DNA from 2 places in the Arthrobacter sp. JB02-1C genome. Region 2 is predicted to be linked to the other one. Evidence: predicted binding sites of a transcription regulator. Region 2 holds the regulator's gene; the other holds the start of a gene.
The links. Region 2 encodes HrcA, which represses chaperone genes, less so after heat shock. Its sites were predicted from a motif close to TTNGCACTCGNNNNNNNCGAGTGCNAA; they were not measured.
Positions count from the first base shown of each region.

Region 1: a site for HrcA is predicted at 2,679-2,705, ahead of AC3ANP_RS00880 (FmdB family zinc ribbon protein). Genes of this name have one in related genera too.

Region 1 is NZ_CM173235.1:183,126-187,818, forward strand. It holds gene AC3ANP_RS00860 (hypothetical protein) at 1-46, opposite strand, end outside; gene AC3ANP_RS00865 (GNAT family N-acetyltransferase) at 370-990, opposite strand; gene galU (UTP--glucose-1-phosphate uridylyltransferase GalU) at 995-1,900, opposite strand; gene AC3ANP_RS00875 (5-formyltetrahydrofolate cyclo-ligase) at 1,999-2,625, shown strand; gene AC3ANP_RS00880 (FmdB family zinc ribbon protein) at 2,819-3,079, shown strand; gene AC3ANP_RS00885 (RcpC/CpaB family pilus assembly protein) at 3,375-3,926, shown strand; gene AC3ANP_RS00890 (hypothetical protein) at 3,988-4,191, opposite strand; gene AC3ANP_RS00895 (AAA family ATPase) at 4,246-4,693, opposite strand, start outside.
Region 2 is NZ_CM173235.1:3,070,701-3,075,393, forward strand. It holds gene AC3ANP_RS14390 (16S rRNA (uracil(1498)-N(3))-methyltransferase) at 1-506, opposite strand, end outside; gene dnaJ (molecular chaperone DnaJ) at 516-1,637, opposite strand; gene hrcA (heat-inducible transcriptional repressor HrcA) at 1,719-2,732, opposite strand; gene AC3ANP_RS14405 (DUF3097 domain-containing protein) at 2,973-3,827, shown strand; gene AC3ANP_RS14410 (DUF4870 domain-containing protein) at 3,950-4,369, shown strand; gene hemW (radical SAM family heme chaperone HemW) at 4,386-4,693, opposite strand, start outside.

The sequences.
Region 1 (4,693 bases), 830 kb from region 2:
TGTCCGGGGAACTCGGGGCGGACTCGGGGCGCTGCGTACTCGTCATCGGTTTCTCCTGCGGGACCGCCATTGTCATCATGTAACCGGCGTGAGGGTCTGCTTTTTCTACATCTGCGGCGTTGATCAGGAGTTCGCCGGCCGTTTGCAACCCTGGGCGGCCGTTCCGGAGCATGTAGGGAGCCACCCATACAATCCAGAGCGCAACAGCAATGACAAGGATCACTGAGCTGCTGAGAGGGAAGTCCACACTCAAAACGGTATGAGCAAGAAGGCGTCCCGGGCGGCATTGCCTGCGGTGTGTCGCGGCACAACTGCCAAATCACTGGATTTATGGCGAACCCGCTGGTCAGGGGCCGGTTTGTCGGGCGTTCAGGCGGGACGGATCCGCAGCCATTTGGCGAGCAGGCCCTCGGGTACTTCCTCGGCCGTGAGCGCGAAGCTGCGGTGGTCCGCCCACTGCCCGTTGATGTGCAGGAACCGGGGCCGGTAACCCTCGTCGCGGAATCCGAGTTTCTCCACGACGCGCAGGCTCGGCCGGTTTTCAGGGCGGATGTTAATCTCCATCCGGTGCAGCCCCAGTGTCCGGAAGCAGTGGTCCGTGGCCATGGCGACGGCGGTCGGTGCGATCCCCTGGCCCGCGTGGTCACGGTCCACCCAGTAGCCGAGCGTTGCCATCATCGCCGACCCCCAGACGATCGAGGAAACGGTCAACTGACCGACGATCACGGGTTCCTTGTGCCCGGGGGTCCAGGCGGTGATCACGAACGGCAGTGCGGTGGCCTGCGCGGCCTGCGCCTTGAGTGACCGCACCATCTGGCGGTAGTCGGGCAGGCCACCCCCGGGTGCCGGATTGGACGCTTCCCACGGCGCCAGCCACTGCTCGTTGCGGGCGCGCAGTTCGCTCCACTCCCGGCGGTCGCGGTACCTGATGGGACGCAGCACGAGGTCGCCGCACTCCAGCGTCACCGGCCACTGGAAGTTGCCCCCCATGGAACTAGCTCGTCAGGCTGGCAGCGAAGCCCGGCAGCCAATCGCGCAGCCCCGGGCCGAGGTCCTCGCTGTCGGCGGCAAGCTGGACACAGGCCTTGAGGTAGCTCAGCTTGTCGCCGGTATCGTAGCGGCGGCCGCGGAAAACAACACCGTACACGCCGTATCCCTCGCCCTCGCCGGCGGAAAGTTCCTGCAGGGCATCCGTCAGCTGGATCTCTCCACCGCGGCCGGGCTCGGTCCGCTCCAGGACCTCGAAGACCGCGGGGTGCAGGACGTAGCGGCCGATGATGGCCAGGTTGGAGGGAGCCTCAGCGGCGTCGGGCTTTTCCACCAGGTGTTTGATGCGGACGTAGTCGCCGCCCTCAACCGCTTCAACGTCGGCGCAGCCGTAGGCGCTGATCTGCGAGGGCTCGACCTCGATCAGGGCCACCACGGAACCGCCGGTCTTCGCCTGCACCTCGATCATGGTGCTGAGCAGCTCGTCGCGCGCATCGATGAGGTCATCGCCGAGCAGCACGGCAAACGGCTCGTAGCCGACGTGCTGCTTGGCGCGCAACACTGCGTGACCAAGGCCCATTGGGTCGCCCTGGCGGACGTAGTGGATGTCGCCGAGGTTGCTGGCGGCCTGGATGGACTCCAGCTTGGCCGTATCGCCCTTCGCCTCCAGCGTCGCTTCCAGGGTGGGAACCCGGTCGAAGTGGTCCTCGAGGGCCCGCTTGCTGCGCCCGGTGATCATCAGGATGTCATTCAGGCCCACGCTCACGGCCTCCTCCACCACGTACTGGATGGCCGGCTTATCGACGACGGGCAGCATCTCCTTTGGCATCGCCTTGGTGGCGGGAAGGAAGCGGGTGCCGAGGCCCGCAGCGGGGATGACGGCCTTACGTACCGGAGCGTTGGGTGTAGTCACTCGACTAATGTAGCGGAGGGGTCAAACATCAGGTAATTTGGCCCCGCTGGCGCGCCCGCAGCGAAGCGGACGGATCGGAGACGAGGGGAAGCTACGCAATGAACAGCAAGGACGAGATCCGGTCCAGCCACCGACGTGCCCGGGCGGCCCTTTCGCCGGCCGCCGTGGAGGGTGCCGGTGAAGCCCTGGCCAGCCATGGGGTGGCGTGGGCCGGTGGGTTGGCAGACGGAAAAGGCACCTTCGCGGCCTACCTCGGGGTCAACTCTGAGCCGCCCACCCACGCCCTCCTGGCCGCGCTGCACGGCTCCGGGTACCGCGTATTGCTCCCGGTCTGCGAACCCGACCTGGAGTTGAGCTGGGTCTATTGGACTCCCGCGACGGAATTCGTCCGCAGCCGCTTCGCTCCGATCCAGGAACCGGCCGGCGAGCGGCTGGGGACATCGGTGGTACTGGGCGCATCGGGCATCTTCCTGCCCGCCACTGCCTTGGACCTCTCGGGCAACAGGATCGGCCAGGGCGGCGGTTACTACGACAAGTTCCTCGCCTCCCTTCGAACGCTGCGGCGGGAGGCCGCCGGGACGGTCGCCGGGCAACTTCCGACGGCGGCCCTCGTGTACGACGCCGAAGTCCTGCCTGCCGGCAGCATCCCGACCGAGCCGTTCGATCAGAAGGTGGACAACGCCCTGACCCCCCGCGGGCTGATCGGGCTGCGGCAGGAATCGTAGAGCCGCGGATGGTAGCAGCGCGGATGCTGGCAGCGCGGGCCCGGGTGATAGAATTAGCACTCAGGCCCTCCGACTGCTAAGGGCGCGTAGGCTTCCTACGCGTTGGGGCGCAGCACGGTAGCGATCCCGCTTACCGTATGTGCACCCGTTTGCAGCCGACGGACCTGTTCGTTTGCCCCAGAGGAGGAACCCAGTGCCCACGTATGCCTATGCCTGCAAGGACTGCAGCCATGCCTTCGAAGTTGTGCAGTCCTTCACGGACAGTTCGCTGACATCCTGCCCGGAATGCCAGGGGACCCTGCGCAAGAAGTTCAACACCGTCGGCGTCGTGTTCAAGGGCTCCGGTTTCTACCGGACGGACTCCCGCGATTCCAAGGGGAGCACCGTCTCGCCCGCCCCGGCTCCGGCCGCACCCGCTGCCCCTGCTGCGGCTCCGGCGGCGGCTGCAAGCTAGGCCCAACCGCCGCCGCGGGAGCGGCGAGCCAACGGACCTCGGCCCGTTTGTCCACATAGCCCCGGCGGCGCTGCCCGGCCCACTGGGGACGCCGTAGCGTGGGCCCATGGCACTTCGCAGCCGCCCCCGCTGGTCTCCGCCAGGGTCCGGACCCCGGCAAGCTGGTACACGGTTCCGCTCCGGCATTTCACCCATGCAGCCGCCGTGGCGGCGGCTCCGCGGTTGGCTGCGACGGAAACGCCGCCTCACCGTAGCTCTGCTGCTCTGCCTCGCCGCGGGAGCGACCGTTCAACAGTTGACTCCCGCTCCCGAGGCAACGGTGTCTGCCTGGGCAGCGGCCAGCGATCTCCCGGCGGGCCGCCTGATCGCCGCCAATGACTTGGTCTCGCTTGAGGTCCCCCCGCCGCTGCTGCCTGCCGGGTCCCCCGGCCGCGCGGCACTGGTGGGAAAGCAGCTCGCCGTTGCCGTACGCCGGAGCCAGCTTTTCTCCGATGTCCAGCTCGTCGGGCCGGGGCTATTGGCCGGCAGTCCCGCGGGCGCCGCGGCGGTACCGCTGCGAATGGCTGACCCCGCCTCCATCCAGCTGGTCTCCCCCGGCCAGCTCGTCAATGTGGTGCTCTCCAGCGGGAACGGCTACGAGCAGGCTGCCACGTCCCAGCTCCTCGCCTCCGCCGTTCCGGTGTTGTGGACCGCCGCCCACGGGAGCAAAGCCGGCCAATGGCTCGACTCCGGGGAGACCGAAGGCCTGATGGTTGTGGCCGCGGACCCCGACCAGGCGCGCAAACTGGCCGGGGCATCGACGCAGGGCAAGTTGTTCTTTGTCCTCGTGGCCGCGCCACCCGGTTAGCGGTCCAGAGGGTTAGCGGTCCAGAGGGTTAGCGGTCCAGGGCCGCACGGTAGGTGACCGGTCAGCCCCAGTGCGGGGGACGCTGCTCGCGCAGCCATGCGTCGTGGTCGTAGTCGGCGGCTCGGTCGCCCCAGCGGCGCGGATCATCCTCTGCGGCTTTATTGGGCAGCAGCGGGCCCGGCTTGGTCGCGCGATGTTTCCGCCGGTCCTGCTGGGGTTCCGCTGGCTGCGGGCCTTCTGCCTGTGCCTCGCTGTCTGCGCTCATCGCTCCGGCCTCCTTGCTGCGGGTAGCTGTTCCTGTCCGGGATTTCCGCGCCGGTCAGCTTCGGTCGGCGGCCCCGGACGCCGCAAACACGTCGCGGTCGTCATCCACGCTCAGGTTTTCGATGTCATCGGAGAAGCCTGGCGAGGTCCGGAGCCGGCTCGGCGGCACGGGTTTCTCCAGCCCGAGGTAACCACCGATCCGGTCTGCGCAGGCGGATGGATCCGTGAACACCTCTATGGTCCATAGTGGCATGTACCGCCAGCCCATGCGCTCGAGCAGTTGCGGCCGCAGGCGGCTGCGTTCGCGCACACTCATCCGGCGGTACCGCTCCGTGCCGTCAGACTCGATCGCCACGGGGCTGGGGATCTCGGCGTCGTCCTGGCCAATGGTGTGCATCGGGTCGGCCGCGGCCACCATGTCCAGCACGCCGTCGTACTGGTGCCAGACCCGGGCGCCGCGGGCCCGGAGCCGGTCGCCCAGGTCTGCCACCAGCGGGTCGGCG
Region 2 (4,693 bases):
GCTGCGGCGACGGCCGCCTGCAGGCCGGCGCTGTCGACGGCGGCCCGGACCTCCGGAATCCAGGTGCGGCGCGCCTGCTTCGCCGCCGCAGTCACCACTGACTGCCACTTGGCGTGTGCCTTGGCTGCGCGTTCGGGCTTCCACCGCACGATGGACCGCTCCGCCTGCCAGGGGATGACTGCGTCAATGCCCAGCTCAGTGGCAGTCTCGGCGCCGAGTTCGTCCCGGTCCCCCTTGGCCAGCGCCTGGACCAGGACCAACCGCAGCTCCGGCCGGGGTTCGGTGCTGGCTGCGGTGCACTCCACCGTCAGTTGCTGCGCCGCGGCGGCCGTGACGACCCCGCTGATGCGCCGGCCCGCGCCGTCGGCAATGTCCACCGGCTCACCCACGGAGAGCCGCTTGACGGTCACCGCGTGGCGGGCCTCGGCGCCCTCAAGGACGAACACGGATCCCGGGACCTGCTGGTCCAGGCTTCCGGCGGATGCAAAAAAGACCGGGTTGCTCACTGCTACAGGTTACCTAAGCCGGTCCCGGAGCTTGGCGAAGACGCCGCCGCTGGCGGCAAGCTTGCCGTCGGTGAACTGCTCGCCGCGAAGTTTCGCCAGCTGGCGCAGCAGGTCCTCCTGGGCGGCGTCGAGCTTGGCCGGGGTGTCTACCTGCAGGTGGACTTTGAGGTCTCCACGGCCGTAGCCGCGCAGATGCGTGACGCCCATGCCGCGCAGCGCGATGACCTCGCCGGACTGGGTGCCTGCCTTGACGTCAATCTCCTGCTGCCCGTCGAAGGTCTCCAGGGTCACCTCCGTGCCCAGGGCCGCGGCGGTCATCGGGATGTTGAGGCTGGCGTGCAGGTCATCCCCCTCACGCACGAAGGTGGGGTCGTTGTTAACCCGGATCTCCACGTACAGGTCCCCTGACGGTCCACCGGCCGGACCGGCTTCGCCCTGGCCGGAGAGCTGGATCCGGGTGCCGGTAGCGACGCCGGCGGGAACCTTGACCGTCAGCGATCGGCGGCTCCGGATGCGGCCCTGGCCTGCGCACTCATTGCAGGGGTCCTTGATCACGGTGCCGAAACCCTCACAGCTGCCGCAGGGAGCGGTCGTCATGACCTGGCCAAGGATGGAGCGCACGGCGCGCTGGACCTGGCCGCTGCCGCCGCAGATGTCGCAGCGCTCCGGGTGGCTGCCTTCGCGGCAGCAGGAACCCTCGCAGGTGGGGCAGGTGACGGCGGTGTCGACTTCGAGCTTCTTGTTGACCCCGAAGACCGCGTCACGCAGGTCGATCCGGACGCTGATCAGCGCATCCTGGCCGCGCCGGACCCGGGACGCCGGGCCGCCCTGGCCGGCGGCGCCGCCGAAGAAGGTCTCGAAGATGTCCTGGAAGGCGAAGCCCTGTCCGGCGTAGCCGCCGCCGAAGCCGTTGTCCGTCCCGTTTTCGTTGCCCGTGGTGTCATAGACCCGGCGTTTCTGCGGGTCGGAGAGCACCTCGTACGCGTGGGTGACGGCCTTGAAGCGTTCGGAGGCGTCCTCGCCGGGATTCACGTCCGGGTGCAGGCTCCGGGCTAGCTTGCGGTAGGCCTTCTTGATTTCCTCGCCCGTCGCTTCGCGGGAGACTCCAAGAACGTCGTAGTGGCTGGTCAAAGTGTGTATCTCTTCCTGGTTGAACTGCCGGTATAGGGCAAAACCTGTGACGGGTAAAACAGTTGCTGCCGGGCGGACTTCTTAGGGGCCCAAAATTCGCGACAGGTAGCGGGCCACCGCACGGACGGCGGCCATGGTGGTGGGATAGTCCATCCGGGTCGGACCCAGCACCCCCACCTTGGCCGTGGCGTCCGGGCCGTAGCCGGTGGCAACCACCGACGCTTCGGAGAGGCCGTCGTACGGGTTCTCCCGGCCGATGCTCACGGTAACGCCGCGAGGGTCCTGCACCATCTCGCTGAGCAGCCGCAACATCACCACCTGCTCTTCGAGGGCTTCGAGGACCGGACCGATGCTGAGCGGAAAATCCACGTTCGAGCGGGCCAGGTTCGCGGTGCCGGCCATGACCATCCGTTCCTCGCGGCTGCTCGCCGCCAGGGACTCGAGGCCCCGGGCCAGGGCATGCGCGGCGCTGCGGTGCGTCGGCGGACACGCGTCCGCCGTCGCCGGCAATGCCTGGGGCAGCAGGCTGAGCGGGCTGCCGGAGAGCCTGGCCAGGAACACGGCGCGCAGTTCCGCGAGGGGCTCGTGGGCGATGTCCTGGCCGACGTCGATCACCCGCTGCTCCACCTTGCCGCTGTCGGCGATCAGCACCGTCAGCACTTTACGGGGCGCCAGCAGGACAAATTCGATGTGCCGCACCCTGGCCCGGCTCAGCAGCGGATACTGCACGACGGCGACCTGGTTCGTCAGTTGCGCGAGCAGCCGGACCGTCCGGTCCAGCACGTCATCAAGGTCATCCGATCCCTCCAGCAGCGCCTGGATCGCCCGCCGTTCGGCGGCAGACAGCGGCTTGACGGCCGAGATCTGGTCCACGAACAGCCGGTAGCCCTTGTCGGTAGGGATCCGGCCGGCGCTGGTGTGCGGGGCCGTGATCAGACCCTCATCTTCCAGCGCAGCCATGTCGTTGCGGATCGTGGCGCTGGAGACGCCCAGATGGTGCCGTTCTACCAGCGCCTTGGATCCGACGGGTTCACGGGAATGAACGTAGTCCTCCACGATGGCACGCAGCACTTCGAGTTTCCGTGGCTCGCTCACGCACCGCCTCCAATCGACCCTCGTTCGGTTCGCCGGGTGCCGCGGGGCGGGATGGCCCGGCGGTCCCCGCGGTTAGCACTCGACATGCCTAAGTGCTAACCAGTCTAATATGACTCGCGCCGTTGTTAGCATTGGATCCGTTGCGGGCTCTGCGCCGCGGGCGGTGTTTCCGGACACAAAGCGGCCGGCGCGGGCCGTTTCGACCCCTGAAAATTCCGAATGCAAAGCAGTGTGTAGCCGATGTCGTACCAGAACTGGGGCCCGCAGGAGCTCTCCACGCCGGCCAAGGCCCAGCTGCCCGAGGTGCCGGTGCAGCGCGGCATGGTGCTCGAAGACGTGCAGTCCGGCTGGGTGGGGGCCGTTACCCGCGTCGAGAAGTCCGGCGGCATGTATGTGGTGGCCCTGGAAGACCGCCGGGGAAAGTCCCGTTCGTTCCGGCTGGGTTTCGGATTCCTGCTGGAGGGCCGGCCGATCAGGCTGATGCCGCCGGCTCCGAAGGTACCCGCCCCCGGTACCGCCACGGCAGCCCGGACCGCTTCCGGATCCGTCCGGGTGGCCGGCCAGCGGGCCCAGGTGGCCAAGGCCAGCCGGATCTGGGTGGAAGGCAAGCACGACGCCGAACTGGTGGAGAAAGTCTGGGGCGACGATCTGCGGGTGGAAGGCATCGTCGTCGAACCCCTGCACGGCATCGATGACCTGACGGGGGCTGTGCAGGCATTTTCCCCCGGCCCGGGCCGGCGGCTGGGGGTCCTGGTGGACCACCTCGTTCCGGACTCGAAGGAATCCCGGATCGCCGACGCCGTGATGGCTTCCCCCGGCGCCGCCGGCAACGTGCTCATCGTCGGCCACCCCTACGTGGACGTGTGGCAGGCCATCCGGCCGGCGGTGCTGGGGATCGAGCGCTGGCCGGTGATTCCGCGCGGGGTGGACTGGAAGACCGGCATCCTGACCGCATTCGGCTGGCCGCACAGCACCAAGGAGGACATCGGGCTGGGCTGGCAGAAGCTCCTCGGCGCGGTGCACAGCTACGCCGATCTGGAACCGTCGCTGCTGGGCCGGGTGGAAGAGGTCATCGACTTCCTCACCGAGCCCTAGCAAGGGGTGCGTGCTTCACTTCGCCGCCGGTACAAGTATTCTTGGAACGGCAGCCGTTGCTTTCGGGCGCGGCCGCAGTTCCTCCCGGTACCAAGGCACCACCGCAATCCAAAGGACGACACGTGGCAGAAGACGCACGCGAACACACGGACCATCAGGCCGGCTATGGCCAGTCGCCGTACCATGGCGTTCCGGCCAATGCCCTGCCGCTGACCGCCCGGGAAGACCGGCAGTGGGCCACGCTGGCGCACTTCGGCGGGATCCTCGGCTGCATCCCCGCGCTGCTGGTCTACCTGATCTTCAAGGACCGCGGACCGTTCACGGCGCAGGAGTCCAAGGAAGCCCTGAACTTCACGCTGCCCCCGACCATCGCGGCGGTCCTCGCGAACCTGCTGGTCTTTGTTCCGGTGGTCGGCAACCTGTTCGCCGTCCTGGCCACCCTGATTTGGATCGCCCTCGCCTGCTTCTCCGTGTCCGCCGGCATCCACGTCAACCGGGGCCAGCCGCACCGGTACACCTACAACCTGCGCTGGATCAAGTAACGGGTAACGGCAGGGACTAGTCCGGCAGGATCCGGCGGACCACGGCGTCCGCCAGCAGCCGTCCCTTGAGGGTCAGGACGAGCCGGCCCCGGAAAGCCTTCGCGGGGTCCACTAGGCCGTCGGCGATGAGCCCGGCCACGGCATGCCGCCCGGCCTCTCCCAGGCCGCCAAAGCCACCAAGGCCGGCGATAGACAGGCCCGTGACCAGCCGGGCCTCGAGCATGACACGCTCCACGTTGCGGGTTTCGCCGTCGAGGGTCTCCCGGCCGGCCGCGGGCGAGGCCCCGGAGGCCAGCCGCCCGGCGTAGGCGCTCGGATGCTTGA